DNA from 2 places in the Paenibacillus sp. J2L1-98 genome. Region 1 is predicted to be linked to the other one. Evidence: a T-box and tRNA genes for the amino acid it is inferred to sense, from the RefSeq annotation. Region 1 holds a T-box; the other holds one or more tRNA genes.

Evidence for each region. A T-box is a leader RNA that pairs with one kind of tRNA and senses whether it is charged. The one in region 1 lies ahead of AC0YNZ_RS11690 (valine--tRNA ligase), so its partner is inferred to be a tRNA-Val.
Region 2: it has a tRNA-Val gene. The T-box ahead of AC0YNZ_RS11690 (valine--tRNA ligase) is inferred to sense a tRNA for this amino acid. The anticodon was not compared.

Annotation. Positions count from the first base shown of each region.
Region 1 covers NZ_JBWDNW010000004.1:321,124-336,384, reverse strand. The annotation lists gene AC0YNZ_RS11715 (pirin family protein) at 1-229, opposite strand, end outside; gene AC0YNZ_RS11710 (DoxX family protein) at 267-620, opposite strand; gene AC0YNZ_RS11705 (cupin domain-containing protein) at 953-1,366, opposite strand; gene murC (UDP-N-acetylmuramate--L-alanine ligase) at 1,695-3,089, opposite strand; gene AC0YNZ_RS11695 (bifunctional folylpolyglutamate synthase/dihydrofolate synthase) at 3,097-4,482, opposite strand; gene AC0YNZ_RS11690 (valine--tRNA ligase) at 4,513-7,155, opposite strand; T-box leader at 7,213-7,453, opposite strand; gene AC0YNZ_RS11685 (LysM peptidoglycan-binding domain-containing protein) at 7,572-8,876, opposite strand; gene AC0YNZ_RS11680 (RluA family pseudouridine synthase) at 8,966-9,970, opposite strand; gene hemL (glutamate-1-semialdehyde 2,1-aminomutase) at 9,983-11,284, opposite strand; gene hemB (porphobilinogen synthase) at 11,289-12,287, opposite strand; gene cobA (uroporphyrinogen-III C-methyltransferase) at 12,305-13,858, opposite strand; gene hemC (hydroxymethylbilane synthase) at 13,864-14,835, opposite strand; gene AC0YNZ_RS11655 (precorrin-2 dehydrogenase/sirohydrochlorin ferrochelatase family protein) at 14,835-15,261, opposite strand, start outside.
Region 2 covers NZ_JBWDNW010000001.1:400,808-416,068, forward strand. The annotation lists gene AC0YNZ_RS01915 (ABC transporter ATP-binding protein) at 1-237, shown strand, start outside; gene AC0YNZ_RS01920 (ABC transporter permease) at 234-1,253, shown strand; gene AC0YNZ_RS01925 (TetR/AcrR family transcriptional regulator) at 1,311-1,973, shown strand; gene AC0YNZ_RS01930 (MFS transporter) at 2,035-3,228, opposite strand; gene AC0YNZ_RS01935 (aminotransferase class I/II-fold pyridoxal phosphate-dependent enzyme) at 3,405-4,874, shown strand; gene AC0YNZ_RS01940 (DUF1885 family protein) at 5,008-5,424, shown strand; gene AC0YNZ_RS01945 (DUF1292 domain-containing protein) at 5,523-5,831, opposite strand; gene AC0YNZ_RS01950 (stalk domain-containing protein) at 5,946-6,509, opposite strand; gene AC0YNZ_RS01955 (hypothetical protein) at 6,679-6,882, opposite strand; gene AC0YNZ_RS01960 (MBL fold metallo-hydrolase) at 7,014-7,742, shown strand; gene AC0YNZ_RS01965 (DUF3892 domain-containing protein) at 7,803-8,054, opposite strand; gene AC0YNZ_RS01970 (hypothetical protein) at 8,190-8,357, opposite strand; gene AC0YNZ_RS01975 (DUF2524 domain-containing protein) at 8,516-8,710, shown strand; gene AC0YNZ_RS01980 (aspartyl-phosphate phosphatase Spo0E family protein) at 8,922-9,089, shown strand; gene AC0YNZ_RS01985 (hypothetical protein) at 10,392-10,676, opposite strand; tRNA gene AC0YNZ_RS01990 (tRNA-Val) at 11,077-11,152, opposite strand; gene AC0YNZ_RS01995 (S-layer homology domain-containing protein) at 11,354-12,307, shown strand; gene AC0YNZ_RS02000 (uracil-DNA glycosylase) at 12,387-13,067, opposite strand; gene AC0YNZ_RS02005 (MgtC/SapB family protein) at 13,263-13,955, opposite strand; gene AC0YNZ_RS02010 (glycoside hydrolase family 88/105 protein) at 13,955-15,261, opposite strand, start outside.

The DNA.
Region 1 (15,261 bases):
GATAAGCGTTACCCTTGATTACATAAGAGATGATTTCAAAACCTTGATGCGGATGTAAGCCAATTTCTGCGGGTCCCTGAGAATGTCCCCAAGCCCAGTAAAATAATGGTCCTAACCGGTCTATTAATGAGCCTTCTCCAGAAAAGCCAATCGGCTTTTGCTCTGTTATTTTACCGCCATCGAATTGTCCGTTCGCTTGATCCTGTGGTTTAATAATTTTAACTTCCATCTCTCTCTCTCTCCATTCTATAAATAAATTGGGTTTATCAAAGCAAAGAGCTGAGGTTTAACAGGAACACTGCTAATCCTAAAATGAATAAAATGATCGGCATCATCATTTGTTGTACAGTATCTTTTATTTTAATATGAGTAAAAATGGCCCCGATCATCGTTACTACAATGAATAAACCACCCCAAGCAGCCAATGTCTTATTCCAAATACCTGCAATAACTAAAATCGCCGAAATGACTTCTACCATTCCTGTAAATACTCTGAACCATCCGGGATACCCATAATGCTTAAATCCTTCCACCATTTGTTTTGATCCGAACTTCATTAATCCAAACATGATAAAACCTAAACCTAAAATAACTTGAAGAACAATTGATAATATACTCATTACCATTCTCTCCTTATATCTTAATATTATTTATCCTATAAGTAGATATCCTAGTTATAGGATATATATTTATGCTAACACTAGGATATATTCGTGTCAACAAAAATCTCAAACCTACCCCATAACGAAATAGAGGCTGCCGAACGTTGTCGGCAGCCTCCTGTCGGAATGGCGCTTACGAAAACATACTTCATCCGAAAAGGATGCAATCAGTCCCATGAAATAAGAACCTGGTCCATAACCGGAGCCAAACAACAAGAAAAACATTGCATTGGCATTTCCTCTACAGTATCCAACGTGTCGCAAGAATATAAAAGTTAAGCAGCCTGTTATTATAAATTGTTATACTCTTCATCCGTTACGGGTTCCAACCATTCGGTGTCTCCCATTTGGACGTTTGTGCTTATCGCAATATGAGTAAACCAACTATCCGCTGCAGCTCCATGCCAATGCTTCACATCCGGAGCGATCTTCACTACATCTCCTTCACGAAGCACTTGTGCCTGTTTGCCTTCTTGCTGATAATATCCTGTGCCGCCAGTTACAAGCAGAATTTGGCCACCTGCATGCTTATGCCAATTATTTCTTGCACCTGGTTCAAACGTTACATTGCCGATCGGGCAATTAAAGGTAGGGTCAGAAGGAACAATCATTTCAAGCCAGGCTGTTCCAATGAAATAGTTATTAGTGATTTTTTCACCTTTCGGGAAGATTACACTTTCAGATAATTCCTTTGCTTGATTCATTTTTCATTCTCCTCGTCTAATAAATTTAGTTTTTACTTCCCTTTCGAAAAGAATTCTTTTGCTGCTACAAAAATAAGTATTGATACGTTAATAAACATCTGTCTATAATTATAAACAGATATAGAACGCAAACAATTGTTAGATGAGCGCCATTTGTTAATTAGTGAACGAAAGCTTGATAATTGTTTATTATCTTAGAAAGCCTGGCGACCCTAAATGTCATAGAACGTTAGCAAAGTGCTTGTTCATCATTCCGATCGCGGCTCGCAGTATAAATACAAAAAATGCCCGGGCGATTCCAAATAGGAACCACCCGGGCATTATGCGTTTAGTGAGCTGCTTTCAACGATTTGGCCAGAGAATCCGCTACCTTCCAGATATCGCCTGCACCCATCGTTATGACAAGATCGCCTGGTGCGATCCGTTTAGTCAAGTGAACAAGTACCTCTTCTTTAGTCGGAATATACTCGGTGTTAGCGTTGCTGTTGCTCTTGATCAGCTCTACCAGCTTCCGCGAGGTCACACCCTCGATTTGAAGCTCACCCGCCGGCGAGTAAATATCGGTAATGATTACTTCGTCCGCCTCAGGGAACGCGCGGCTAAATTGTTCGAACAAGAAGAACGTCCGCGTGTAACGCTGCGGCTGGAATACCGCAATAATACGTTTGCCTGTCGCTTTAGCCGCGCTGATCGTCGCTCTGATCTCCGTCGGGTGATGGGCGTAATCATCAATGACCAAAATATCATTAACTTCTCCAAGCACCTGGAAGCGGCGTTTAGCGCCTCTGAACGATTGAATCGCCTCTGCGATTTTGTCGAAAGACAAGCCCGCTTCAAGACATGTAATTACTGTAGCCATCGCGTTATATACGTTATGAAGCCCTGGAACAGATAATTCTACATCACCAAGCGCCGCCCCGTTATGCGTCATCGTAAAGGACACCTTGCGGTCACCCAGCACGATGTTCTGTGCTTTATAGTCTGCATCGCTGTCAATTCCGTAGGTAACAAGCTGCGAAGATTCACTATTGCCCTTATACACCTGCGGTATCAGTTCTTTAACCGTCTCGTCATCCGCGCATACAATTGCCTTTCCGTCCGCTTTCACCTGCTGCAAAAATTGCACGTAGGCAGCCTTCAGCTTAGCGAAATCGCCGTCATAATTTTCAAGATGATCCGGCTCGATATTCGTCACGATCGCCAGCGTTGGGTGATAGTGCAGAAACGAACCATCGCTCTCATCCGCTTCAGCTACGACATATTCACCTTTACCTGCTTTTGCGTTTGTGCCTACATTAACGATCTCTCCGCCGATAATATAGGTAGGATCTGCATCGCAAGATTCCATTACAAGCGCAATCATCGAAGAAGTCGTCGTCTTGCCGTGCGCGCCTGCCACCGCGATTCCTTTGCCAGCGTTCATCAATCTGGCCAGCATTTGTGAACGGTGCAAAACGGGAATGTTAAGCTCCTCTGCGGCCTTCCTTTCCACGTTGTCCTTTGAAAGCGCTGTGGAGTAAACGACCAGATCCGCTCCCTTTACATGCTCCGGCTGATGACCGATATAAATGCTGGCACCATTTGCTGCAAGCTTCTCTGTTAATTCTTGACGAGCGACATCGGACCCAGTCACCTTATAGCCCATTTCCAGCATAACGCGGGCAATGGCACTCATTCCGTAACCGCCGATTCCGATGAAATGAACGTGTTCTGCCGTATTCAAAGACGGTTCACCAACCTTTTTCAGAATCCGAGTTGTACAATATGCGGGAGCGAACGTCAGCTATTAAATAAAGCGTGCCTGTCACGACCCCAAGGTCTGTTTCCCCGGTTAACTGTTGTAATTTTTGTAAAGCAGTTTGCCAATTCTGTTCAACGATCAGCTCGAAACGATACTTATCCGGCTGCTGCTGCTGCATTTCCAGTACCAAATCTGCCAAAGCGCGGGCTTCTTTTTTCATCCGAAAATCAGGCTCGGTCACAATAAGCGTATCCACTATTGGTAGTATATGCTTAAGAACATCCTGATGATTCTTATTCTCCAGCATACCCATCATAAGATGTAAACGATCATACTTATAGGTGTTTATTAACGCGTCGGCGAGCGATTCTGCACCTTCCGGATTGTGGGCGCCATCGATCAAAATCCGAGGCTGCTGCGAAACCATCTCAAGACGTCCAGGCCAAGCGGCTGCTCGAAGCCCTTCCGCCAGTACATCATCCTCGACAACAAGCGCATTGTATTGACGCAGCACCTCAAGGGTCATAACTGCAACTGCCGCATTCGCACGTTGATGCGCGCCGTTCAGTGTGATCGTTAGCGGCTCAATGCTGCGGAACAAATTATCAAAGCGGAAGGTTTGCTCATCCTCGCGAACCGACAGCACCGTCTCATGAAACTGCTCGCCAAGCAAATAGAGCGTGCTTTGCTTCTCGGCTGCAACCCGTTTAATGACCTCAACCGCTTCAGGCTGGGATACCGCGCTTACGACCGGAATTCCTGCTTTAATAATGCCTGCTTTCTCGCTGGCAACGGCAGCGATCGTATCGCCAAGCCGGTCCATATGATCATGGCCGATATTCGTAATGACCGAAACGACCGGATGTACGATATTCGTCACGTCGAGACGGCCGCCTAGTCCTGTCTCCCATACGACATAATCAGGATATGTAACCTTGGCATAGAAAAGCACGGCAAGTGCTGTAGACACCTCGAACATCGTCGGCGAACCGAGCTCTGTCTCCGCAAGTGCTTCTACATGGGGCTTCAGCTCGTTTGCCAGCTTTAGAAGCGTCTCTTCTTCGATATCGACTCCGTTATATTGGAACCGGTTCGTAAACTTCGTTATATACGGCGAAGTAAACGTCCCTACATCATATCCGCTTCGAAGCAGCACGCTAGTCAAGTAAGCGCAAGTTGAACCTTTGCCATTCGTTCCTGCAATATGAATAAACTTCAGTCTGCGATGCGGATTTTCCAGCAGCTCCATCAGCTTCTCGATCCGCTCAAGACCTGGACGAATGCCAAATGGAATGAGACCTGTAATCCAATCAACCGCTTCTTGGTAAGATTGCAGCGGCTCTGCCGGCCGCTGCTCTTTTGTTTGATCCGTCATTCTATTCGAACCTTCTTCCGTTTTGCAGCGTTATCCGCGCAATTCCGCAATTCTAGCCAGCACTTTATCGCGTTTGTCTGCATAATCATTCATTTTGGCGCGCTCTTCATCGATAACCTTAGCCGGCGCTTTCGCTACAAAGCCCTCGTTGCCGAGCTTCTTCTCAACCCGCTCTACTTCAGCGTTCAAATGTTGATGTTCCTTCTCCAGACGGGCGATTTCCTGCGCGATATCGATCAAACCGGCAAGCGGCAAGTAAAGCTCAGCCCCTGTTAGAATAGCAGTCATCGCTTTGTCTGGTGCAGCAATATGCAAGCCCGTTTCCAGCTTAGACGTACCGCAGAAACGTTTGATAAATTCTTCATTGCGGGACAAAATCGCTGCTTCCGCTTCACCTGAAGGCTTGATCAGCATTTCAATCTTCTTGCTCATCGGTACGTTTACTTCCGCACGGATATTGCGCACCGCACGGATCATCTCCATCAACAGCTCCATTTCTTTCACCGCATCCGGTGCCTCCAGCGCTGTATCATACACCGGCCATTCTGCCATTGTAATCGTCTCGCCAATATGAGGCAAATGCTGCCAAATCTCTTCGCTGATATAAGGCATGAACGGGTGAATGAGACGCTGAGTCTGATCGAGCACGTAAGCAAGTACCGATTGTGTAGCCTTTTTCGCTGCTTCATCCGTATTGTATAGGCTAAGCTTCGCAAATTCGATATACCAGTCGCAAAGGTCATCCCAGATGAAGTTGTACAATAAGCGTCCGGTTTCACCGAACTCGTAGCTGTCAATTAAACGGGTGACATCGCGAACCGTTTCATTCAAGCGATGCAGAATCCAGCGATCCGCCGTACCCAAGCTAACGGTAATATCGATGTCCTTCGCTTCAACACCTTCCAGATTCATCAGCGCGAAGCGTGATGCGTTCCAGATTTTGTTCGCGAAGTTGCGCGCTTGCTCAACCTTCTCCCAGCGGAAGCGCAAATCCTGTCCCGGCGTGCTGCTTGTCGAGATCATATAACGCATGGCATCCGCTCCGTATTTCTCGATAACCTCAAGCGGATCGACGCCATTGCCCTTCGACTTGGACATTTTCTGGCCTTCGGAGTCACGAACGAGGCCGTGGATCAAGACGTCCTTGAATGGAGACTGCTCAGTAAACTCAAGTGCCGTAAAAATCATCCGCGCAACCCAGAAATAAATGATATCATAGCCGGTAACGAGCACATCCGTCGGATAGAAGCGTTTCAGATCCTCCGTTTGATCGGGCCATCCGAGCGTTGAGAACGGCCATAGCGCGGAGCTGAACCAAGTATCGAGCACATCGTTGTCTTGGGTAAGGTGGTCTCCCTCCATATCCTCGCGGGATACGTGCATCTCACCGGTCGTTTCGTCATACCAAGCCGGAATCCGGTGACCCCACCACAGCTGCCTGGAAATACACCAGTCGCGTACGTTTTCGATCCAGTGCAAATAAATTTTCTCGAACCTCTCCGGTACGAAGTTGACACCTTTACCAGCCTTCTGAGCTGCAATCGCCGCTTCAGCCAGCGGCTTCATCGCAACGAACCATTGTGTGGACAGGTACGGCTCAACAACGGCGCCGCTGCGCTCGCTGTGTCCAACCTGATGCACATGATCCTCTATTTGAATGCAAATTCCTTGTTCCTGCAAATCTTTTACGAGCTGTTTGCGGCAATCGGCGCGGTCCATGCCTTGGTACGGACCTGCTTCAGCGTTCATCGTTCCTGACTCATCCATAACGGTAATTTGAGGCAGGCTGTGACGCTCTCCAACCTCGAAGTCGTTCGGGTCATGCGCCGGCGTTATTTTCACAGCACCCGAACCAAATTCCTTATCTACGTATTCATCAGCGATAATCGGAATTTCACGACCGACAACCGGAAGCACGATCAGTTGGCCAATCAGATGCTTATAGCGTTCATCCTCAGGATGAACGGCTACAGCCGTATCGCCCAGCATCGTCTCCGGACGGGTCGTCGCTACTGTAATAAAGCCGGAGCCGTCCTTCAAGGGATATTGCAAGTGATACAGATGCCCGTTAATCTCCCTGTGCTCTACCTCAATATCGGAAAGCGCCGTGCGAGCGGCAGGATCCCAGTTAATGATTTTTTTGCCGCGGTAGATAAGCCCCTTCTCGTAGAGACGTACGAAAACCTCGCGTACTGCCTTGGAGAGACCTTCGTCCAGCGTGAACCGCTCTCTTGAATAATCAAGGGAAAGCCCCATTTTTGCCCATTGCTCACGAATCGTATTCGCGTATTCTTCCTTCCATTCCCAAACCTTCTCGAGAAAAGCTTCCCGGCCAAGGTCATAACGGGAGATCCCTTGCTCCCGCAGCTTCTGCTCCACTCTTGTCTGAGTTGCTATGCCCGCATGGTCTGTGCCTGGCAGCCAAAGCGCATCATAGCCCTGCATCCGCTTCGTTCTGATCAAAATATCCTGCAACGTAAAATCTAACGCATGCCCAATATGCAGCATTCCGGTAACGTTTGGAGGCGGGATTACAATCGTATACGTTTGCGCGTCCGGGCGTTTGCCTGCCTCGAAATATTGGCCCTTCATCCAGTAATCGTACCATTTCTGCTCTGCTGCCTTCGGATCATAGGTTGTCGGCATTGCAGTAGTCGTTTGATTTTCTGACATTCGTTCCATCCTCCATAAATCGATCTACAAAAACAAAAAAAACCTTCCGCCCTTATCATAAAGGACGAAAGGTTTAGCTTCCGTGGTACCACCTTTGTTCCATGCGAACGATATTCGCACAGCACTCAAACAGATAACGGCTGCGGCCGGCCTGACTTCGGTAGAGCACAGTCTGCTCCTACTTGATCCAGGCAACTCCGGGGCGACTCGTAGCAGTCACTTCCTGCAGAACCTCTCAGCGTAACGGTTCCACTCTCTGAAGGCTTTGCTGCGTACTATTCCCCTTCAACGTCGTTATAACGCATATATACTCAATCATACCTTTGTTGAACGTCTGAGTCAACCAAACTCACATAACAAATGCCCTTATTACTCCTATTTATGAGTAAAAAGGGCATTTTCATCATTTTTGAGCGCTATGGAATGTATAAAAGCTGTCCTTCCGACACGCCGGAATCGTCCAACCGGTTATAATTGATTATTTCTCTCGGATGCAAGCTGTAACGTGAGGCGATAACGTCAAGCGTCTCATCCCGCTGCACGATACACATCCGAATTTTGCGGAATTCCGTATCCTCCGAACGCTTGCCTAGAAATAAATTTTTCCATTCGATCTCATCACCCGATGCTTGCGCTTTCGCTTCCTCGACCGCCCGCTGCTGAGCGACGACCTTCTCTGCGGCCTGACGAGCCGCTTGCTCACGCCTGCTGGTCTGTAGCAGCGTGTGAAAACCGACATCAGCCGCCAATCCGCTGCCCTCTTGAGGCTGCTTGCCTGATAACGCGATGCGAAGCTCCTGCTTTTCCTGCCCGGAAACCGGCTCCTGAGGCGCAAAAGCTTCCGTAATCGGAGAAAGCGGCGGCTCCTTCGCTTCGGACTCCGCTCGTTCCTGCTCAAGCGCTTGCTGCGAGTCAGGGAATGATGCTTCATCTTGTGAAAAATCAGTAGAAAAATTCGAGAACGCTTGGGATGTCGCTAGCCAGCCTTCATCATTCGTTTGCTGTGAGGCTAGTGTAATTTCTTGCTCATCTTCCCGGAGTTCTTCTTCCTCTTCTTCTACTACTTCTTCAGACTGCTGTGCTTGGGCAGCGAACAACTGGGAGGATGACCACCCTGTGTCAAACGATGCAGCCGAAATCGTTACTGCAGCCTCTGTTTCATCCGTCATCTCCGGCCCCTGCTGGAAAGAGTGATCCTCTTGCGCAGCGAAATAGATCTGCTCCGGTATGTACGGCTGTTCATGATCGGCGTTCTGACTGTTAAAAAAATGCGAAGCTTGTTCATCATAGGCTTCCCGTTGATGGACGACAGTAAACGGTTCTTCCCGCCAAATTTCCTCCTGCTCCTGAACAGGCTGAGCGGAGATGCCTCGCAAGGAAAGGACACCTGTAATGTTTAATGTGCGGGCAGACAATAAATCGACGTCGAAATTATCAATTTCGATCGAAATATCGTCCAGTCGTGATATGCGGTTCATCGGCAGCGTTATCTCGACGGGTATCCAGTGCTCAAGCGTCTGCGAGTGTTCGGAATCATTTTGACTCCTATAAACCCCGCTCAAGAGCAGCTGTCCTCTAAGCACGGCATGATCCCCCTGATCGATTACTTGAATACGGGGAACAAGCTCAATTTCCTCCAGCTCGTCAATTGCCGCAACATCATCGGGCAAATGGACGCGCTCGTACACATCAAAGCGTAATCCGTTGGTTTGATCCGACACGCCTTAGTCCTCCCCTCTCGTACTGAATGCTTGGGCTAACGTTACATTCACTACTTATCTATATGGCAGGCAGGGCAGGAGCATGACTATCATTTTGAACGGGTATGTATGTTTTCTGAAAGACGCATCAGCCATTGCGGCCAAGGCGAAGAGGCTTCGGTAAGAGAATCCGTCCATGGATGAGGAAAAATCAGCCTTTCCCCGTGCAGAGCCTGATGCCCGAGTAACCGCGAATCCCCTCCATACAAAGCGTCTCCGACCAGCGGATGGCCGATATGGCTCATATGAACTCTTATTTGATGGGTTCGTCCCGTTTCCAGCCTTACTCTAATTAAAGACAGCTGGGAGCTGGTCTTAATAACCTCGTAGTGCGTAATAGCCTGCTCGCCGTTTTCCGAGACGCGGCGCCTTGCACGGTGATGCCGGTCCTTCCCGATCGGCAGGTTTATCGTGCCGGATGGCCCGGGCATTCGCCCGTGCACCGCTGCGATATAGTGCCTGTCAATTGCCTTCGCCCGCATGGCCTCATCGAGCTTCCACTGCGCTAAATCATTTTTGGCGTATAAAACAGGACCGGACGTATCATCATCGAGTCTATGAATATGCCTTACGTTCAGCGGATCGCCTTGGCTGAGCAGATGTCTGGCGGCCGCCTCGTCTAAAGTTCCGGTTTGCCCGGGAGCACCTTCGTGCACGGCCATCCCTGCCGGCTTGTCGAACACGATGCAAAAATCATCCTCATAAATAACAGCAGGCGCTTCCCTATTAGAAGGCACTGACGCTCTGCGGTACAAACCGTCACTTCGCGGGTCTACGGGCGGAAAGGCTAACAGCTGCAGCATATTGCCGTTCCACTGGATGCCTCCAATAGAAAACAACCGGTTGATCCACTTTGGCGGAAACAAGGAACGGGCCAGCAGCCACTGCCGCACAACATGCGGATGACTGCCAGCCCGCGGCTGCGCAAGCACCGGCGAATCCGCCGGCTCCTTTTCCGTATCGGGATCAATGGCTGCAGAAACAGGATCAGAACCAAGAGCTGACCAATCCAGCTCAAGCCACTGCCCCTTCCGCGTTGCTTGCCCATTGATCATGTCACTTTCCTCCTACAGTCGACTAAACGAGGTATCATGGGCTTCGATCGTTGCATCGATATCGTCATTCGTATGAACCGCAGAGACGAACATGCCTTCGAACTGAGAAGGAGCAATGCTGACTCCCAAATCGAGCATCGATGCAAAATACTTCTTAAACCGTTCGAGATCGGATGTTTTAGCCGTATCGTAGTTAATGACAAACGTATCGGTGAAGAACGGGCATACCATCGAGCCTACACGATTGATCGTGCTTGCAACGCCATGCTTGCGTGCATTCGCCTCAAAGCCGAGCTGAAGCCTGACCGCTTGACGCTCAAGCTGCTCGTAAACCTCCGGCGTAAGCAGCTTCAGCGTCGTGTAACCTGCAGCCATTGCCAGCGGGTTACCCGACAGCGTTCCCGCTTGATAAATCGGGCCGCTTGGGGCAATCAGTTCCATTAGCTCGCGTTTTCCGCCGTAAGCGCCCACCGGCAAGCCGCCGCCAATAACCTTGCCGAAGCAGGTTAAATCCGGTTTGATATCATAAAGGCCTTGCGCACAGCTGTAGCCGACGCGGAAACCCGTCATAACCTCGTCAAAAATAAGAACGGCGCCGTATTGAACCGTTACATCCCTCAGTCCTTGCAAAAACCCGGGCAGTGGCGGCACAACGCCCATGTTGCCTGCAACCGGCTCAACAATGATGCAAGCGATTTCCTCGCCAAACTTCTCGAATGCGAGCTTCACCGATTCAATATCGTTATAAGGTACTGTAATCGTATTAGCAGCCACATGCTCTGGAACGCCGGGGCTGTCAGGCAGGCCCAGCGTCGCAACGCCCGAGCCTGCTTTGATCAGCAAGCTGTCCGCATGACCGTGATACGAGCCTTCGAATTTCAAAATTTTGCTGCGCTTCGTGTAGCCTCTCGCAAGTCTTAGTGCACTCATCGTCGCTTCCGTGCCGGAGTTAACCATTCGAACGATGTCAACCGAAGGAACACGCTCGCAAACGAGCTCCGCCATCAACGTTTCCAGCTCGGTCGGAGCGCCAAAGCTCGTTCCTTTCTCAGCCGTTTTTTTAATCGCCTCAATTACCTCCGGATGGGCATGTCCCATAATTAACGGCCCCCATGAGGCAACGTAATCGATATAGCTGTTACCGTCGATATCATATATGCGACTGCCTTGACCCCGTTCCATATATACAGGATTCAAGCCAACCGATTTAAACGCTCTAACGGGACTGTTCACTCCGCCTGGAATGACTTGCTTCGCTCTTGCGAATGCAGCCACCGAGCGCGCGTCATTTCTAAGGCCCGACTGATCACTCATCTGCTTACCCCTCTCCTCTCAACCAACGAGCCGCGTCCTTTGCATGGTACGTAATGATCAGATCAGCGCCGGCACGCTTCATACCCGTTAAAGTTTCAAGTACGATCGCGCGTTCATCAATCCATCCATTGGCAGCAGCGGCCTTTACCATCGAGTATTCTGCACTTACGTTATAAGCGGCAACAGGCAAATTATATTTATCCTTAAGCAGTCTTAGTATGTCCAAATAGGCTAACGCTGGCTTTACCATAAGCATGTCAGCGCCCTCGGCAATATCCGACTCCGCTTCGCGCAGTGCTTCGCGCACGTTCGCAGGGTCCATCTGGTACGTCTTGCGATCGCCGAATTGCGGCGCCGAATGGGCGGCATCACGGAATGGACCGTAATAAGCGGAAGCAAATTTTACTGAGTACGAAAGAATTGGAATATCGCTAAAGCCTGCTTCATCCAGCCCTTCGCGAATGGCGAGCACAAAGCCGTCCATCATGTTCGAAGGCGCGATAATATCAGCCCCGGCCTCTGCTTGCGACACGGCAGTCTGTACGAGCAGATCCAGTGAAGAGTCGTTATCGACTTCAGCTATCCCGGATTCCTCGTGGATATGAACGATACCGCAATGACCGTGATCGGTGAATTGGCATAAGCAGGTATCCGCAATGACGACAAGCTCCGGCGCCCACTCTTTGACAGCTCTAATCGCTTGCTGAACAATACCATTCGCATCATACGCGGAAGTGCCAATTGCATCCTTATGCTCTGGAATGCCGAATAACAGAACGGATTGAATACCGGCAGCTACGACATCGCGAATTTCTTCCTCCAGGCGATCCATGGAGAAATGATACACTCCCGGCATCGAAGGAATTTCATCTTTAATGTTTTGACCGTAAGTAACGAAGATCGGATATATAAAATCATTTGCGCTCAGCACCGTTTCTCTTACCAGACTCCGGAGAGCGGACGTTTTGCGCAATCTGCGATTTCTGACTGTCGGAAAACCCATAACTCATTATTCCTCCCTCACTGTAATGGCTTGCTGCTAAGCTGATAATCGACGATCGCTTGGAGCAGCCCGTCCAGCGTTGAATCTTCCGGCTCAATCGCAACCTTCAAGCCTGCTTCAACAGCCGTCTGTGTTGTAATGGGCCCAATACTCGCAACCGAAATGTCCGCCAGCAATTCCGCGGGATTCGATATCCCTTTGCGTTTCAATACCTCCAGCAGATTTGTCACCGTTGAAGAGCTCGTGAACGTGATCATGTGAATCTCTTTCTCGCGTATCCAATCGAGTGCCAGCTCATCCTGTTGATCTGCCAGCACCGTTTCATATACGTCTATTTCCGTAGGAATAAGCCCTTTAGCCTTCAGCTCTCGCGGCAATACTTCACGCGCTAGATCGCCTCGCGGCAGCAGCACTCGTTCACCGGCCTTCAGCCGTGGACCAAGCTGTTCAAGCAGCCCTTCCGCGTGGAATTTCACAGGCAGTTCTTCGGCCATTAAGCCCCGCTGCGCAAGTGCTTCTGCCGTCTTCGGACCAACCGCTGCAATTTTGGCGCCAAAAAACCTTCTAATGTCAATTTGAAATTTACGGAGCCATCCGAAGAAAAACTCAACGCCGTTTACACTCGTAAACATGAGCCATTGATATTGCTCTGCTTGCTCCAGCTGCTCACGCAGTAATTCAATAACAGCCGGATCAGAAGGCTCGATCGTTTCAATAACGGGAAATTCGCAGGGCTCTCCACCGAGCGTTTCAATCTGATCCGCTAGCTCGCTCGCCTGCGCTCTAGCGCGCGTAACCAGTATCCGCAAGCCGAAGAGCGGCTTTTTCTCATACCATTGCAGCTTCTCACGCTGCAAGACAACCTCGCCGACGACGATGACGGCAGGCGGCTGGAAGTTAGCCTCTCTGACGATCGCCTCAATTGTTTCAAGCGTGCCGACAATGGTACGCTGCTCGACTCTTGTTCCCCAGCGGATGAGCGCAACCGGCGTTTGTGGCGGTTTGCCGTGCTTGATAAGCTGCTCGGCTATGTATCCTATTTTGGAAACACCCATCAGGAAAATAAGGGTTCCCGTTGCATTCGTAACTTTATCCCAGTGAATGGAGCGGTCCAGCTTATCCGGGCTCTCATGGCCTGTTATGATGGATAAGGATGAAGCGAGGTCACGATGCGTGACCGGAATACCCGCATATGCGGGGACGGCGATCGCCGAAGTGATGCCGGGAATAATTTCGAACTCAATCCCGTTATCATAGAGCAGCTCCGCCTCTTCGCCAACCCGTCCAAAAATTGTAGGATCTCCGCCTTTCAGACGGGTAACCGTCTTGCCTTGCAGCGCCAGATCCACGAGGAGCTGGTTAATCTCCTCCTGCTTCATCGTATGGCGGTCTGGCAGCTTGCCGACGTAAATTTGCTCCGTTCCCGGCTTCACATGCCTCAGCAGCCTAGGGCTTGCTAAACGGTCATATACGACAACGTCGCAAGCCTCTAAACATTGCAGTCCGCGCACAGTAATCAGCTTCGGATCTCCTGGTCCGGCGCCAACCAAATAAACCTTCCCCTTATCCAAGCTAATCATCCCCCAATTTCAGCTAAAATGCGGTCTGCACCACGTGCAATGAGCGCAGCTGCAACATCCCGTCCAAGCTGCTCAGGGTCCGCACCCTGCTTTATTTCCTTCAAAATTGTCGAGCCGTCCGGCGATCCTACCATGCCCGTCATCACCAGCTGGCGTTTCCCGTCAGGACCTTCATCTTCTTCGCCGAGCACGCAATATGCGCCAATAGGTACTTGGCAGCCGCCGTTCAAAGTGCCCAAAAAGCTGCGCTCAGCGCGTACAGTCAGTTCGGTCTCATTGTCATTGATTAGTGCCAGCAATTCCCGAATCTGCCCGTCGTTCTCGCGGCATTCAATGCCGAGTGCGCCTTGGCCTACAGCAGGCAGACATACATCTACAGGTATATTGGAGGAAATACGGTCCTGCCAGCCCATGCGCGTAAGCCCTGCAGCAGCAAGCACAACCGCATCAAAGCCTTCGGTTTCCAACTTACGAATACGGGAATCGATGTTGCCCCGAATGGATTCCAGTTGAAGATCCGGTCTCGCGTTTTTGAGCTGGCTCGAACGACGCAGGCTGCTCGTTCCAACGCGCGCGCCAAGCGGCAAGTCATCCATGCTGCTTCCCTGGCGCATAACCAGGCAATCTCTTGGATCGACACGCTTTGGAATCGCGCCATTCATTAACCCTTCCGGCAGCTCGTAAGGCATGTCCTTCATGCTGTGAACAGCCAAATCGATTACCCCGTCAACGAGCGCTTGCTCGATCTCCTTCACGAATAGTCCTTTGCCGCCAACCTTGGACAGTGTGACATCGAGTATACGGTCACCCTTTGTCACTATTTTTTTCACCTCGAAGGAATAATCGAAGCCATGCTTTTCGCTGATTCGTTTCAGCTCATCGATGACTTGTCCCGTTTGTGTCAAAGCGAGTGCACTTTGCCTTGTTCCTACGACGATCACTCTCTGCCCCTGATTTGTTGTTGCCATTATGTAAGCCCCCTGTCTATCCGATGAAGCAGGCTTTGCAGCCACTCATCTATGTCAATGTTGTTCCGCTTCTGCTGCAAGGCCTCTTCGGCCGCAAGCTGCAGCACGGTCTGCCTGTCCTGCTCATCAAGTATTCTGCTTCGCGCGCGCTCACGCAAGCGGCGAAGCCGCGCAGTTATTTCTTCATATTCCGCTCCGTATTGCTCTGCCAGCTCCAGCTTAATTCGCTGCGACAAAGCGGGACTTGCGCCAGAAGCGGTAACAGCAAGCAATAAATCTCCCCGCCTGACGATGGAGGGAGAAATGAATGAGCTGTTGCTCGATTCATCCGCCGCATTTACCAAAATGCCAAGCCGTTCCCCGTCAGCCGCTATCGCCGCATTTACCCGGTTATCATTTGTTGCTGCAAAAACCAGCCATGCCCCG
Region 2 (15,261 bases), on a different contig from region 1:
CCCGTCCTGCGTCAATCGATTTGGCAAGAGCTATCCGCGCTAAGCAAGCAGGGCGTGACCATAATCGTAACGACGCATGTGATGGATGAGGCGGAAAAATGCGATCGGCTTGGCCTGATAAGAGGCGGGAAGCTCATTGCGCTCGATGCGCCACAAGCTATTATCGCGCAGGCTGGCTGCAGTACCATTGAGGAAGCGTTCATTGCACTTGGACGCGATGGAGGCGATGAATCATGAGAATACGCGCGCTTGCCATTCGGATTGTGAAACAATTTCTCCGGGATAAACGGACGCTTGCTTTATTATTTCTTGCTCCGCTCCTCGTCTTAAGCTTGATGAAACTCGTATTTGACGGGCAAGCCGTCTCCCCCGCTATAGGCATGGTCAGTCTTCCTGCTGCCATAACGGAGAAATTCGAACAGCAAAATGCCGATGTTATCGTCTACAACTCAGCAGACGATGCTCTAGCAGCTCTGCAAGCAGGCGAGCTCGACGCCATCCTGCAATTACAAGGCGGCACGCCTGAGCTTATGCTTGAGGGCAGCGACCCTTCCATTAACAGAGCCGTACTGCTGCTATTGCAAAATGCACTGCAAACGAGCGGAGGAAGCGCCGCTCCCGCCATTTCATATTTGCATGGCGGGCCGGACATGGCTGCCTTCGATTCTTTTGGACCGGTGCTTATCGGTTTCTTCTCGTTCTTCTTCGTCTTCCTGCTTGCCGGTGTGTCCTTCCTGCGGGAGAGAACAAGCGGAACCTTAGAGCGATTGCTAGCGACGCCGATTCGGCGCAGTGAAATCGTAGCCGGTTATTTAGCCGGATTCGGCATTTTCACCCTGCTGCAAGCCTCTTTGATCGCCTGGTATTCGGTAGATGTGCTCGGCTTGTATATGGCTGGAAACATTGGTTATATGCTGATCATTAATTTGCTGTTATCGTTAACGGCATTGACGCTCGGAACACTGCTGTCTTCCTTTGCAAGCAGCGAATTTCAAATCATTCAATTCATCCCGATCGTCATCGTGCCGCAAGCCTTTTTCTCGGGACTGTTTAATTTGGATGCCATGAATCCTTGGCTGCAAAAGCTAAGCCTCGTTATGCCTCTCTATTATGGCGCCGACGCGATGAAAGGCATAATGATCCGGGGCGAGAGCTGGGGGGATTTTCAAGTGGATATTTACGTGTTAGCCGGCTTCTCCTTACTGTTCGCACTCTTGAATGTGCTGGCGCTGAAGAAGCACCGCCGTATGTAGAAGCGAAATGCTTCTGATATAATAGTAGGAACGGGTATGAGCGAAGGAGTGTCTTAGATGCAAGAACCAGTAGAACAATGGCTGCAGGAGCTGTTGAAGCTAGATGATGAAGAAATAAAGATGACCGATAAGCAATTAAAAATCGTGCAGGCTGCCTCGGAGGTTTTCGCCCAAAAGGGCTTTGCCGCATCTTCGACGAGTGAAATCGCACAGCGGGCCGGCGTTGCTGAAGGAACCATTTTCCGCCACTACAAAACGAAAAAGGATTTGCTGCTTTCGATCGTAGCGCCCGTCATGGCTAAGCTTGTGGCTCCTTTCGTACTCCGAGACTTTTACAAGGTGCTCGATAGCAGCTTTGACAGCTTCGATCAGATGCTGCGGGCCATTATTGAGAATCGGATCGCTTTCCTAGAGAGGCATATGCAGGTATTCAAAATATTTATCCAGGAGATCCCTTTCCATCCCGACCTTCAGGAGCAATTCCAGAAGCTGATCCTGGCGAAGGTGCTGGAAAAATTCAGCATCAACATTCAAAAGTTTCAGCAGCAGGGCGCAATCGTCGATTGGTCGCCCCATACCGTCATTCGATTGGCCGCATCCTCACTCATGGGCTATGTGCTTTTTCGTACCTTCTCGGCAAATCGTACAGATAGCAGCTGGAATGATGAGAAGGAACGGGAGGCGACCATCACTTTTATTTTGAAAGGTCTTGCTCCTTAAGCTCCCAAACAAAAACAAGCCGGTTGTTCATCCTACGATGAACAGCCGGCTTGTTTTCTGTTTATTTTGCAGTATCCACTGCGGCCTCTTGGAAGCTCAACTTGTCCAATTGACGGAAGCGGAGCAGCAGGAGCAGCGCCGCCAAGCACAATATACCGCCAAGCAAGTAAGGAAGGCCCATTTCAATGGTAAAGAAGAAAGAGCCGAGCAGCGGACCCGCTATGCGCCCTAAGCTGTCCATGGACGAGCTAAGACCGGATGCCACGCCTTGTCCGACCTTCGTCTTCTGCGTGATGAGCGAAGTAACGCATGGCCTGATCAAAGAGTTGCCGATTCCGAACACGGCAAGCGACAAGGTTGCCCACCATAGGGAGTGCGCGGCCAATAGGAGAAAAAAGCCAAGCGCTGAAATAATGAGCCCGATGCCAATATATTTCGGCTCCTCTCCTTTCTTAATCCGCCGTCGTACGACTCCGCCTTGCACGAGCGCCCCGACAAACCCGCATACAAAAAACAAAATGCCGACCTGCAGCGGAGTCACATCAAACCTTCGCATACCGAAAAATTGCAAGGTGGCTTCCATTCCCGCGAGCGTGAACGTTACGAAAAACGCCAGCACGTACAAATATTTAAGCGGTCCTGTAAAAGCAGCCCATCGCGAAACCCGCTTCTCCGCCTTGTCCTTCCGCTGCTCCGGCGCAAGCGATTCCTTCAGCTTCGCTGCAGCGAGTACGAACGTTATTAACGCCAAGGCTGATGCCGTGAAAAAAGGCGTTTCAAGCGAAATCACGCTCAGCAGTCCGCCAAAGCCAGGCCCGATCGTAAAACCAAGGCCGATTGACATGCCGACGAGCCCCATCCCTTTCGTTCTCTCCTCCGGAGGCGTTATGTCTGCTACATACGCCACGATAACGGAAGCGACCGCACCCGAGAACAAACCGCCCAGCACCCGGGACAAGTACATGAGCGTCAAATTGCCTGAGGACAAGCCGAACAGCAAAAAACTCGCCGCAAATCCAAGAACGCCTACTAAAATAATCGGACGTCTGCCCATTCGATCGGACAAGCTTCCCCAGAACGGCGATAGGAAAAACGAAACGGCGGAATAAATGGCCAGCATCCGGCCAGTATGTAATTCCGCTTTATTCGGATCCGCGGCTTGAATAATTTCCGGCATAACCGGAATGATAATGCCGAACCCAATAAATGTTGTCATTAAAATAGCCATAACGATAAGCATGCGTCTATCTTTCATCCTGCAACCCCTCCACCAACCTATGTTACCATATCCGTCAAACCAGCATGTATGAACAATTGACGAACAAATTGACCATCCCTGCCCCTATCCCAAAAATGGAGCTTGCATTCCCCCCTGTATTTGCTATACTCAACTTTGTTTGTAACCTCTAATGAAAGGCAGGGATGATAGCGATGGATCACAATAAAACCCCGCTCTTCACCGCGCTTCGCCGCCATGCGGAGCAGGATCCCGTACAGTTTCATATTCCCGGACATAAAAAAGGATTGGGCAGCGACTCGGAATTTCGCGAATTTATCGGCGACAATGCGTTGTCGATCGATCTAATCAATATAGCACCGCTTGATGACCTGCATCAGCCGACAGGCGTTATTGAGGAAGCGCAACAGCTAGCGGCTGACGCCTTCGGATCGGACTACACTTATTTCTCCGTGCAAGGAACAAGCGGCGCGATTATGACGATGATTTTAACAGTATGCGCGCCCGGAGACAAAATCATTGTGCCTCGTAACGTTCACAAATCCATTATGGCCGCTATTATTTTCGCAGGCGCCAGACCGGTATTCATTTCGCCTGCAAGGGACAATAATCTCGGAATCGACCACGGCATCACGACACGCTCCGTCCGCAAGGCGCTGGAGCGGCATCCGGATGCCAAAGCGGTGCTTGTTATCAACCCGACTTACTTCGGCATTTGTGCCAACCTTAAAGAGATTGTCGATCTTGTACATAGCTTCGACATCCCTGTGCTCGTCGACGAAGCGCACGGCGTGCTCATCCATTTCCACGAGAAGCTGCCTATGTCTGCTATGCAAGCTGGCGCAGATATGGCAGCTACGAGCGTTCATAAGCTTGGCGGCTCTATGACGCAAAGCTCGGTGCTCAATGTTCGCAAGGGCAGAGTTAACCCGCACCGCATCCAAACAGTTATAAGTATGCTGACGACAACGTCGACTTCTTATATTTTGCTTGGCTCGCTTGATACGTCGAGACGCAATCTCGCATTGAACGGACATGCTCTCGCTGAACACGCAATTGAGCTGGCCCAGTACGCCCGTCAGCAAATCAATGAGATACCGGGCCTGTATTGCTTCGGAGAAGATATTCTCGGTGATGAAGCTACTTATGATTACGACCCGACCAAAATATCTATTCATGTAAGGCATCTTGGCATTACCGGTTATGAAACGGAAAATTGGCTGCGCGATAACTATAATGTGGAAATCGAAATGAGCGACATGTATAACATTCTTTGCTTAGTTACGCCTGGAGATACCTCTGATTCCGTGTCAAAATTGCTAATTTCGCTGCGGGGCTTGTCAGAACGGTTTCACGAGGGTGCTGAAGCACGTGAATTAGTCGTCAAAATTCCGGACATTCCGCAGCTATCTCTATCGCCGCGCGATGCTTTCTACGGTCAGACGGAAGTCGTCCCGTTCAAGGAGTCTGCAGGACGGATCATTGCGGAATTTATTTATGTATATCCGCCGGGCATTCCGATACTGCTGCCCGGCGAAGTTATTACCCAAAAAAATATCGACTATATCGTCGATCATGTCCAAGTCGGCTTGCCGGTCAAAGGACCTGAGGATCGCAGCATCGAATTTGTCAAAGTTATCGTGGAAGAAACGGCAATTTCATAATTGAAGCACGAACACCGACCCAAAGGTTTTAAAATGCCTAAGGGTCGGTGTTTTTATATGCCGATTTACCCGTAGTACCACTTATTGTCAACCCATTTCGTGCATGCTATGATGTTGGCAGAGGTGATATGCGATGAGTCAAAGCGCTTACATAAAATTCGTGCAAGGATCATCCGTTCAGAAGCTAACATTAGAGGAAATACGAAGTCAGCTCTTACATTATCGGGAGCAAACCGCGCTTACCGGCACTCAATTGGATTGGGATTACGCCGAAGCCGCTTTCCCTTACACGATCGAGTCAAAGCATGATGACCGCTGGTTTTATTTGAAGGGCATTAATCCGCAATATAAGCACATTATTTTCGGGCCGGGCGAAACAGCGAGTGCGGCCGGCCAAGCAGTATCTTGCGTGCAAGTTGTTCTACCGGACGAAGCCACTCACGGCGACAAGGCGAAAGCAAACGAGCTGTGCAAATTTATAGCCAAGCAGCTGCAAGCGGAGCTCACCATGTTCAATGGCCGAACGATTTATTTTAATCCCCGGAAATAAACGCTTTAAGTTTAGTTATATGTTGACAAAAAAAAGATCCAAGAGCATAGCTCTTGGATCTTTTTGATGCCAATCGTTCGAATGAAGTCGATCTGGAATTACTTCCCTTCGCTTTCCGTACGGGCAATTTCTTCATAAATCGCAGTAACGCGATCCCACTCAGCATCGTCTTCAATGCCAACCAGGAAAGACTCATCGTTTTCTTCTTCAATACGGAAAATGACGCCGTCCGCTTCCGGATCGTTACGATCCAGCAATACGGCATACACATTGTTTTCGGATTCAAACGTATAAACCATGACCATCTCACGTTCCTGGCCCTCGTCGTCAGTTACGATAAAGACATGCTCTTCATGCTCGTGGTCATGACCACAGCCGCAATCGTCTCCATGCTGATGCTCGCTCATGATATTACCCCATTTCAATAATGTTTACAGACATTCGTATAGTAACATGACACTCTACCAACGGTCAAACGAAGACGCCCCTTAAATAAAGGGGCGCCCTTGCAAACCATCTGATCATAGAGATGAAATTAGTTTTTCTGAAACAGCAATCCATTCATCCGAGCCCTTCAGCTTTAGAAAGAATCGAATCGGATATTTCCCGCTATATTCGAATTTATAATCGATATCATCGGTTGCATACCAGAAATTATCCTTAGACGTATTCACACTTTCCGATTGAATCACTTTCTCTTTACCGTATGGGTCGAAGATCGAAACCTTTACAGCTGCAATATCCGGCTTCAAATTATCGATTTGAGCAAACACTTTAAATTTCGCTTGGTAGCCCTTTGCGACGTTTCCGAATACCGCGTTGTTTTGGAAAAGAAACATATGCACATTTGGCTTATACACGGACGCTCGTTTGTTCTGATTGTCCCATTCGATGATAGCTTGCATAGATGTGGCTAATTGCCGAAGCGGTAAATACGTTTTACCGTCTTCAATTAAACCCCCGTCATCCTGCTCGATACCGTTAATGAAGACGTGAACCCTCTGTGCCGCAGAGTCTGCGAACAGCATCGTTCCTCCCCAAAGTGACAGTAACAACAGCAGAATAACAACTTTTCTGTGTTTCATAGTTGTAAGCCCTCCATCCGATAGCCTGGATGAAAGGTTATACTCGCAAATTCATGCAAAGTTGCGCTAATTCCGAAACTATTTTTGCTCAATCCACTATTCGACCAGATCTGTCAAATAATGTTGAACCATGCGCTTGCCTGGGAAATACGGAAATGAAATCATATGATTACCCATAGGTTCTAGTTAATACGCAAGGGACGCCCTTCCCTACCGCACCAGGCTGTTTCATCCTGGCTAAATAGCGCATGCCTCTTGCGCATGGCGTCTTGCACACTGCACACGTATCCGAAAGTACAAGCTTGTAATAATACTGCTTTCGGTCGCTTGCCGACTTCTTCTTCTTAATGACTTTACCTTTTCCTTTGCTCATCCCTCGTTCGCCTCCAGTAAACGTACTGCTATAGCATTGTATGTACGGGAGGGCGAATGTGCATCAGGAATTGTCAGGGATACGCAATATTTGGTACATTAAAGATGTGTAACGCATAAGGAGGCAGTATTATGAACATACGAATGATTGGAACAGGCAGCGCTTTTGCGAAAAAATACGATAATAACAATGCCTTAATTGAAACAAATGGCTTTCGACTGCTTGTAGATTGCGGGATTACACTGCCAAAGGCGCTCCATCAGCAGGGCATTACGTTTCCTGAGCTTGATGCGGTGCTGATCAGTCACATTCACGGGGATCATGTTGGCGGTTTGGAAGAATACGCTTTTCAAATGATGTTCAAATATAATCGCAAGCCGGTCCTTTATATTGCGGATACATTAATTGAACCTTTATGGGAGCATACACTCCGCGGCGGTTTAACACAGGAGCCGTTAGTCAAGCTAGAGGACTTCTTCGAGGTCCGCCCTCTCGAGCCGAATGTACAATTCGAGCTGCATCCCGGTTTGACGGTTAAGCTATTGCAAACAAAGCATATAGCGAATAAGCCAAGCTATTCTTTTCTATTTAATCAACGCTTCTTCTACTCTGCCGATATGAGATTCGATCCCGGCCTGCTCCAGCAATTAGTAGACGAAGGAGTTACCACGATTTATCATGATTGCCAGCTTGAAGCGCCAGGTGTCGTTCATGCGAGTCTGGAAGAGCTTCTAAGGCTTCCTGAAGCGATTCAAAGGAAAACATGGCTCATGCACTACGGAGACGCTATAGAGCAGTATGAAGGCCAAACCGGCTATATGCGGATTGTTGAGCAGCATAAGCAGTATGAGATTATGTAAACATACGAAAGGCGCCTGCAATTAAGAAATGCGGCGCCTTATCCCATTAACTATTTGTTTCTAAAACGTAGGTAACTGGTCCAAGTTGTTCGACGGATCACCGTCGGCATCACCGCGGATATAAAATTCGCCATCCCTGCCCTTGAAAGTATTAACGCCTGCAATATGACCGGCCTTTACTTCTTGAAGCGCTGCCGCGTAATCAAGCACACGGCCGCTTGTCGTTTTGAAGGCGGTAAGGTCGCCGTCTCCGTCTTTCTGCACTGCAACAATAGACTCTCTCGTATCTTGTCCGCCAATATTATCGCTCATTTATCGTTAACCCCTCTCAAAGCAGATCATGTACAGCCAACCATTATAATGCCCCCTAAGTACTTTAATTATAAATGAAAGCCAATATAAAAAATCCGACGAATTCGCATCGTGTGCGGTCGCCGGATTTCCGTTTTATTTTCTTTTGACCGCTTCTGGCGGAAGCCTCCTTCGCCAGACAAATTGCTCATCATGCGATTGAGAATCCTGTTCAACGAATCTTGCCACTGCATTAACGACAATACCAATAATCCCAAACAATCCCACCAGCCATAATGCCAAATAGGCATACTGTTCAGCCAACAGAAACCGCCTCCTGCGCGCTTTCTATAAAGGTATGCGGGAATGCTTCTGTTTAGTATACGTTGCCAACATGCATATTGAGCGCTGAACGGCTCATACTAAATGACGGTCATGAGATAACTTTTCTATGGTCAAATTTTACATTTGGAGGGACAGCGATGCTGGAAAATTTAGAGAGCGAATATAATTGTTCGAATGCATCTAATGACTTACCGAACTTACTGCAGGAATTAGACCGGCTGGAGCTAGGCGCACAGGGTGAGCAATCTGAGGAACAACAGCAGCACATTAACCGGGTTCGCAACCAAATCCGCTTTATTCGAAACAAATGCGATATTCCGCATGAATCTTAAACAGATATGAAAAAATCCCTTCTACTTGCCGATAATTAAAGTAGGAGGTGTATGATGCCCGGAATATCGATATTCGCATCTAATTTGTACCCCCAAAAGGAAAATAATCCTTAGGGGGTTATTCATCCCTTTTTTACGTATTTAGCCAGGCTTTCATCTTGAAGATGTTTCAGAATCAACTTTTCGGTTACAATGCGGGAGGGATTATGATATGGACAACTGTTTTTACCGGCAGAAAATTGAAGAAGTGCGGGCTGAAATGGTTCGTTTATTTGAAGCTTGCAACAACTTCACTGATCATGCTGTCATTAAAATCAGTCAAGAGCTTGACTATCTCCTCAATGAGTATTCAGGCTGCTTAGCAAACAATCAACGATAATTCTCATCATTCATTTCCAATATAATTAACCACGTAGTAGCAACATAAACGGTATCGCATACAGGAGTAACCCCGTTTTTTAAAATCAATTATAAAAAGCACCAATCAAGGTGCTTTCATACGTTCATATTATTCAGAAAATGCTAGCATTTTCTTCCTCGGAACCATTTATCGATACAACTCCTGCCGGAATTCCGGAAGCAACTCCATTTATGGGCATCCATTGTTACCACTGCATTAGCCCCTAGTGCCTAGTTATTCATTTAGGTTGTGAAAATATCCTATTTCTCATTAACACAGGTTATTAGCAGTAAGTGTTTATCTTCTTCTCGTGGTACTCAGCTTTTATTCTAAGTTTATATTTTGCTTCTGTATCTAAACAATCTTCTAACATTAACAAATGGTAATTACGCGACAACTTATGCCAGTTGATCTTAATGACTGTAAGGATCGACATATCGTAACCTCCCATGTTTTGAATTGGATACTATACAATTCGTATAAAGCGCTCCGTTTTATGTCCATCGCTAATAAAGTTTTTGAGCACGCTTAACTTTGGCTCTGCACATTATTTCGATTGCTTTGATTGCTCTTCCAGCTCGAAACCAACTCCTTTGGGCAAGAAAAAAAGCCGCTCGATTGAGCGACCGGAAATAAACTGGAATTATTATATATTTGGCTGAAATAAAGTTAAACCTAGTCAGGTTAGGCCCAGCAAGACTGACATTGCCGCTTATCGGCTGCAAAAACCACAAGGTGATACATACGAACATCTCTATTTAAAGAAAAACACCCCTTCGGGTGTCGATTAATAACTATTTAATTATTTCATCATATCGACTATTAACCATACCCATCCAATCAGCGATACCCATAAAGGAATACTTAATGTGATACCCCAGAGAAACCCAATATTAAAACTTCCGTCATTATTCATTGGCGCATCAACTCCCGAATAAGATGTCGTCCATTTTTGTCTGGGTGCTTAATTTATATTATATGAAAGCGCTTTAAAAAATACAAGATAATTGTGTACACAATTCTAATCAATGAATTACGTTATGTTTCAGTATCGTCCTATTGTGTAATTAATTATTCAACTTTCTAACTTCACCTTCCGTTTTACATTACAAGTAGAACGGTGAAATACTCTTTAGCCGCATGCTGAAAAGGCCACGGCATTGGGCTGTTGCCATACCGTGGAATCTCTTCATCTTAGCATTCTTATGCTTAATGATCGGCCTTGGGTTCCGTTTTTTTTACATTTCGGCTCTTTTATTCCACAAGAACCTTTTTAAACTATTAATGATGTTTGTTTTGAGGATTATTTTGATAAGTCATTGCAGTGGCTTGTGCCTGTTGAAGTTTTTGTTGTGCCTGTTGAACGTCATAATGTTCCTTCTTAACTTGTTGTTGTGATTGTAGTACTTGTTGAATATTCGTTTGCAGCTGTTGTTCTGCTTGTAGTAATTCTTGATTTTCTACTTGTAACTGTTGATGTGCCTTTAGAACATCTTGTTGCGCTTGTAGTAAATGTTGATTTTCCTGTAGATCAGCAGCTATCTGTTGTATATTTCGGTTTACCATAATGCAAGCCTCCAATAATTATTATGTTAGTCCTTAATTGACCAATAATTATCGTGCTCTTAATGACATTTTTCTATGCTATAACTTAATTGGATTTGGGTAAGCTGCAGGCATCGTTACAACTAAGCAGCATTTTGTCCTGATACACTCTCATTTAAATTACACAACACAAATCGGAGCAGGACGTAATATACGCCTTCTCTCGGTTTCGTGTCGTGCTGCCGAATTTTACGTTCACTTACACGGGCTAATGAAGAATTTGTACTCTCATTTATTCATAAAACCAATCAGTCAGAATTGCTTGCTTCCTCCGGTATCTAATGAGAGACTATGTTGACATGGCAATGGTTGATCACAACAAAAAAAGCCTTGCTGGACAAGGCTTTCGGCATTTAAGTTATGGTGATCTGAACAGGGTTCGAACCTGTGACCCCTACCCTGTCAAGATAGTGCTCTCCCAGCTGAGCTACCAGATCATGTTAGCGACAATTAATAATATATCAGGAGAACGATGCGAAGTCAACACTTTTGGGAACTTTTTTATTACTCCCTCCTAATCTCTGCTCAGCGTTTTCTCTCTGGCTCAGCCGGTCATAATGATTTTAAATGAATTGCAACAATTTGTCTTAACGCTGCGTCAAATAAGTGCTGCAGCAAATTAAAAAAGAGGTGAACGTATGAGAAAACGATCGATATTGATAATGACGCTGGTTGCAATGTTGCTCTTCACACTCGGACAAACCGTCTGGGCATTTAAGGACGTAAAAAATGATGCAAACGAACAAAAGATTGCTGAGCTTAAAAAGCTCGGAATACTAAGTGACGACAAAAATGATAAGTTTAATCCGAAAAACAAGCTCACTTATGCAGAAGGCGTTACATTGATCGTAAAAGGGTTAAAACTCAATATTGATAATATCCGCTTCATTAAAGAACCTAAAGCGAGCGATTATTTCACTAACCTGAAGGACGATGCATGGTATTCGCAAGCGTTTATTATCGCAAGTCTGAACGGGCTTGAAATTCCTAAGACGGTCAAAGCCAGCGATATCATGACACGTGAGCAATTTGCTCATCATTTGTTCAAAGCGATGCTGACGAAAGGCGATTATGCTTTTATTGAAATTTTCATGATGCTAGAGGATGAAGCCGACGTTAACAAAGATTATATGGACAGCATTCAAAAGCTGCTCATCAGCAAAATCATCACTTTGGATAGCTCGAACAAGTTTTATCCTAAGAAAGCTATTACGCGCAGCGAGGCAGCAGGCTGGCTCTATGATGCCATTAAATTCGTGAAGGAGACGACTCCTATTCCTAATTTGCCCGAGCAGCCGGCTCTTGACCTTAAGCTTTCCGTAACTGCTGTAAACTCCGACATCAATAAAGTAACCGTCAGCGCGCAAGCACCTCATCCCGGCTACGGTCTCCGGATCGCTTCCATTGGTTTCGAAGGAAATGAAGCTATTATTTACGTCGAGACGGTATTGCCTGATCCGGACAAAATGTATCCGCAAGTCATTACCGATGTACAGGTTTCCACCTATGTAGACGCAAAGCTAAAGCCGGTGCTCCCTGTATCGGCCCAATCGAGCGAATCGTCGACAGGCAGCGCTGCCATCGCCGAGTAATACAATAGAATAAGGCTTCTCTACTTGTCAGAGCAACTGTTCAGACAGTGGAGAAGCCTTTTTTTCATTCGTTCCCCGGCTAAGACCGCATGGGGATTGCCCAGTCGATAGGCTCGCTCCCGATCGTCCGCAGGAAATCATTCGCCCGCGAGAACGGCTTGCTTCCAAAAAAACCTTTACGCGCTGCAAACGGACTCGGATGCGGCGAAGATATAATATGATGCTTGTCCCCATCAATCTGGTCTGCTTTCGCCCCGGCGTGCTTGCCCCAAAGCATAAATACAACGGGCTTATCTCTGTCGTTCATCGCGGCAATAATAAAATCGGTAAACTGCTCCCATCCGATTCCTTGATGCGAATTTGGATTGCCCTCCTCCACCGTAAGCACCGTATTAAGCAGAAGAACACCTTGCTGTGCCCACGAAACCAGGCTTCCATGATCTGGAATCTCAGCGCCTATATCGGCTTCTAACTCTTTGTATATGTTTTTCAGAGAGGGGGGTACCTTCATGCCCGGCTGCACAGAGAAGCTAAGCCCATGCGCCTGTTGAAGACCGTGATATGGATCCTGCCCCAAAATGACAACCTTCGTTTGTTCGTATGATGTATAATTTAGCGCATTAAAAATATTTTGTTTCTCGGGATAAACCGTCTTCGTCTTATATTTATCTTCAAGCAGAGCAAGCAGCTCTACCATATACGGCGCTTTAAGCTCTCCTTCTAACCGTTCCGACCAATCATTGTTCAACGTTATCTCCATACTCAGAGTCTCCTTAAAACCGTATAAAGCAAAAACCTCCCCCACCATTACCTGATCGCTCAGATCATTGCGAAGGAGAATCATATACTCATTGTTTTCCTGTGCTTTTATACTGATTCTAGCATAGGGAAAAGTAGTGTACAACTTCTGAATATTTAGATGAAACATTACGTCTTCGTAAGCAAACGCTTTGGCTCAAGAGCTGATGCTCTCTACTTCGACGGATACAACTCGCTTCAATCGTTTCATTTGCTCGTAAACGGTTATTGTCGGATAAGGGTCCGGCGAGGAAAGAACGAGATGAAGCTCCCGCCTTCCATCGCCAATATCTTTAATTTTCGTATGCTTTACCGTATGATCCGAACGGATGTTTTCGATGACAGCATGCAGTTCAGTCGATAAATCGATGATCAGACACACCGAAACGTCCCTTTCACGCAGCTTCAACGGGCCAAATGTCCTGACCGCGAACGGCACTAGATTAACTGCTACGATGATGAAAGCTGCCGCCGCGAATGCCTCCTTGTAGAAGCCTGCTCCTGACGCGATGCCGAGCGCCGATGCGGACCATACCATCGCTGCCGTCGTCAAGCCCGAGATGACATCGTTATTTCTTCGGAGAATAACTCCCGCCCCGATAAAACCGACCCCGCTAACGATTTGAGCAGCGAGCCGCATCGGATCCATGTTGGTCATGCCCGGGCGGGCCAATTGGCCTGCGGCTTCAATCGATACAATCGTAATCAGACAACTGGCCACTGCAATAACCATACTCGTCTTCATGCCGAGCGGCTTATGCCGAAGCTGGCGGTCGACGCCGATCAGCAGGCCAAGCAGCAATGCCGTTCCCAATTTTATGACGAATTCTACCGTAGAAATTTCGTTCATCATGCATCTTGCCGCTGCAATGCCATTTCTGGTGCAGAAGCGTGTTCAGGCCTGTCAACGAATGTTTTCAACCGGCTTATTTCCACGCCTGCAAGCATCATAATACCGATACCGTGGTTGTCGTTAACGACGGTCCGTAGATCGTACATGTAATAGTCCGGCGAGAACGAGTAACGCGAGCCGCTGCATACGCCGTGCACGTTGCCTTGCCGGTCAATAGCTCCGCCGGTCAGTCCACGCCAAGCTTTAAGCGCGGCACCGGTATAGGTGTCCTTGCTGTCCAACCAGCCGAAACGCACACCCCTTGCAAATGCATAAGCGAACATGGCGGTGCAGGATGCTTCCTCGTACGCCTCCGATTGATTAAGCACCTGACGCCATAATCCTGATTCGCCCTGCAAAGCGGCCACTCCCGCGCACATGTCCCGGAACATGGCGAGCAGCGCTTCCCGGTCCTGATGATCGTCAGGCAGCTTCTCAAGCAGCTCCGACAACGAGAACAGACACCAGCCGTTGCCGCGTCCCCACGGCACACGCGTCGCCTTGCCATATTTAAAGTCGAATACATGCGACATAACGCCTTCCATCTCCATAAACAAATAGCGTTTAAACAGCAGAAACTGTCTCGCCGCTTCATCAAGCGCTTCGCGTTTCCCTGTCGCCGCAGCGTACCTCGTCAGGAAAGGCGCACTCATATACAGATCGTCCGCCCACATCGTATCGGCCGCATACTCGCCTGCGCACAACCTATAGAACGCGCCGTCTTCTCTGCGCTCCAGCTTTTGGAGCATGAAATCGGCTATTACATCTGCAATAAGGAGGTAACTCTTCTCCTTCGTTTGCAAATAAGCCTCAAGCATCGCCGAACCGAACGAGCCGCAGTTGTCCAGCATCCGGATTAAGACAAGCTGGTGGTTAACGGACGGAAATCCGTATTCATCCCGATCCCATAAAGAATACTCGTACATTTCCGTGCAGCTGCGGATGTGGCCGAGCGCATAATCGGCTACGTCCTGACGGTTCAGCTCGCGAGCGGTTCGCAGCAGCCCGTACATCGTAACGCCGAGCGGATAATCCCATCGCCCGTAATTCGTAGCGGTACCGGTTGTCCATTTGTTGCTAAGCATCGCATTCTCGTAGTAAGGCCGGACCCGCGTCTCCGGTGCATCCAGCGACCAATATGCGCCGCCGGCGGAGCGGCCTTCAAGGTCTACGGCAGAAAACAGCGCAGCCGTCGTACAGACAGACGAAGGATCGTGCTTTTCAGCACAATTCAGCGGTCCCGCATACAACCATGCTCCGCCGC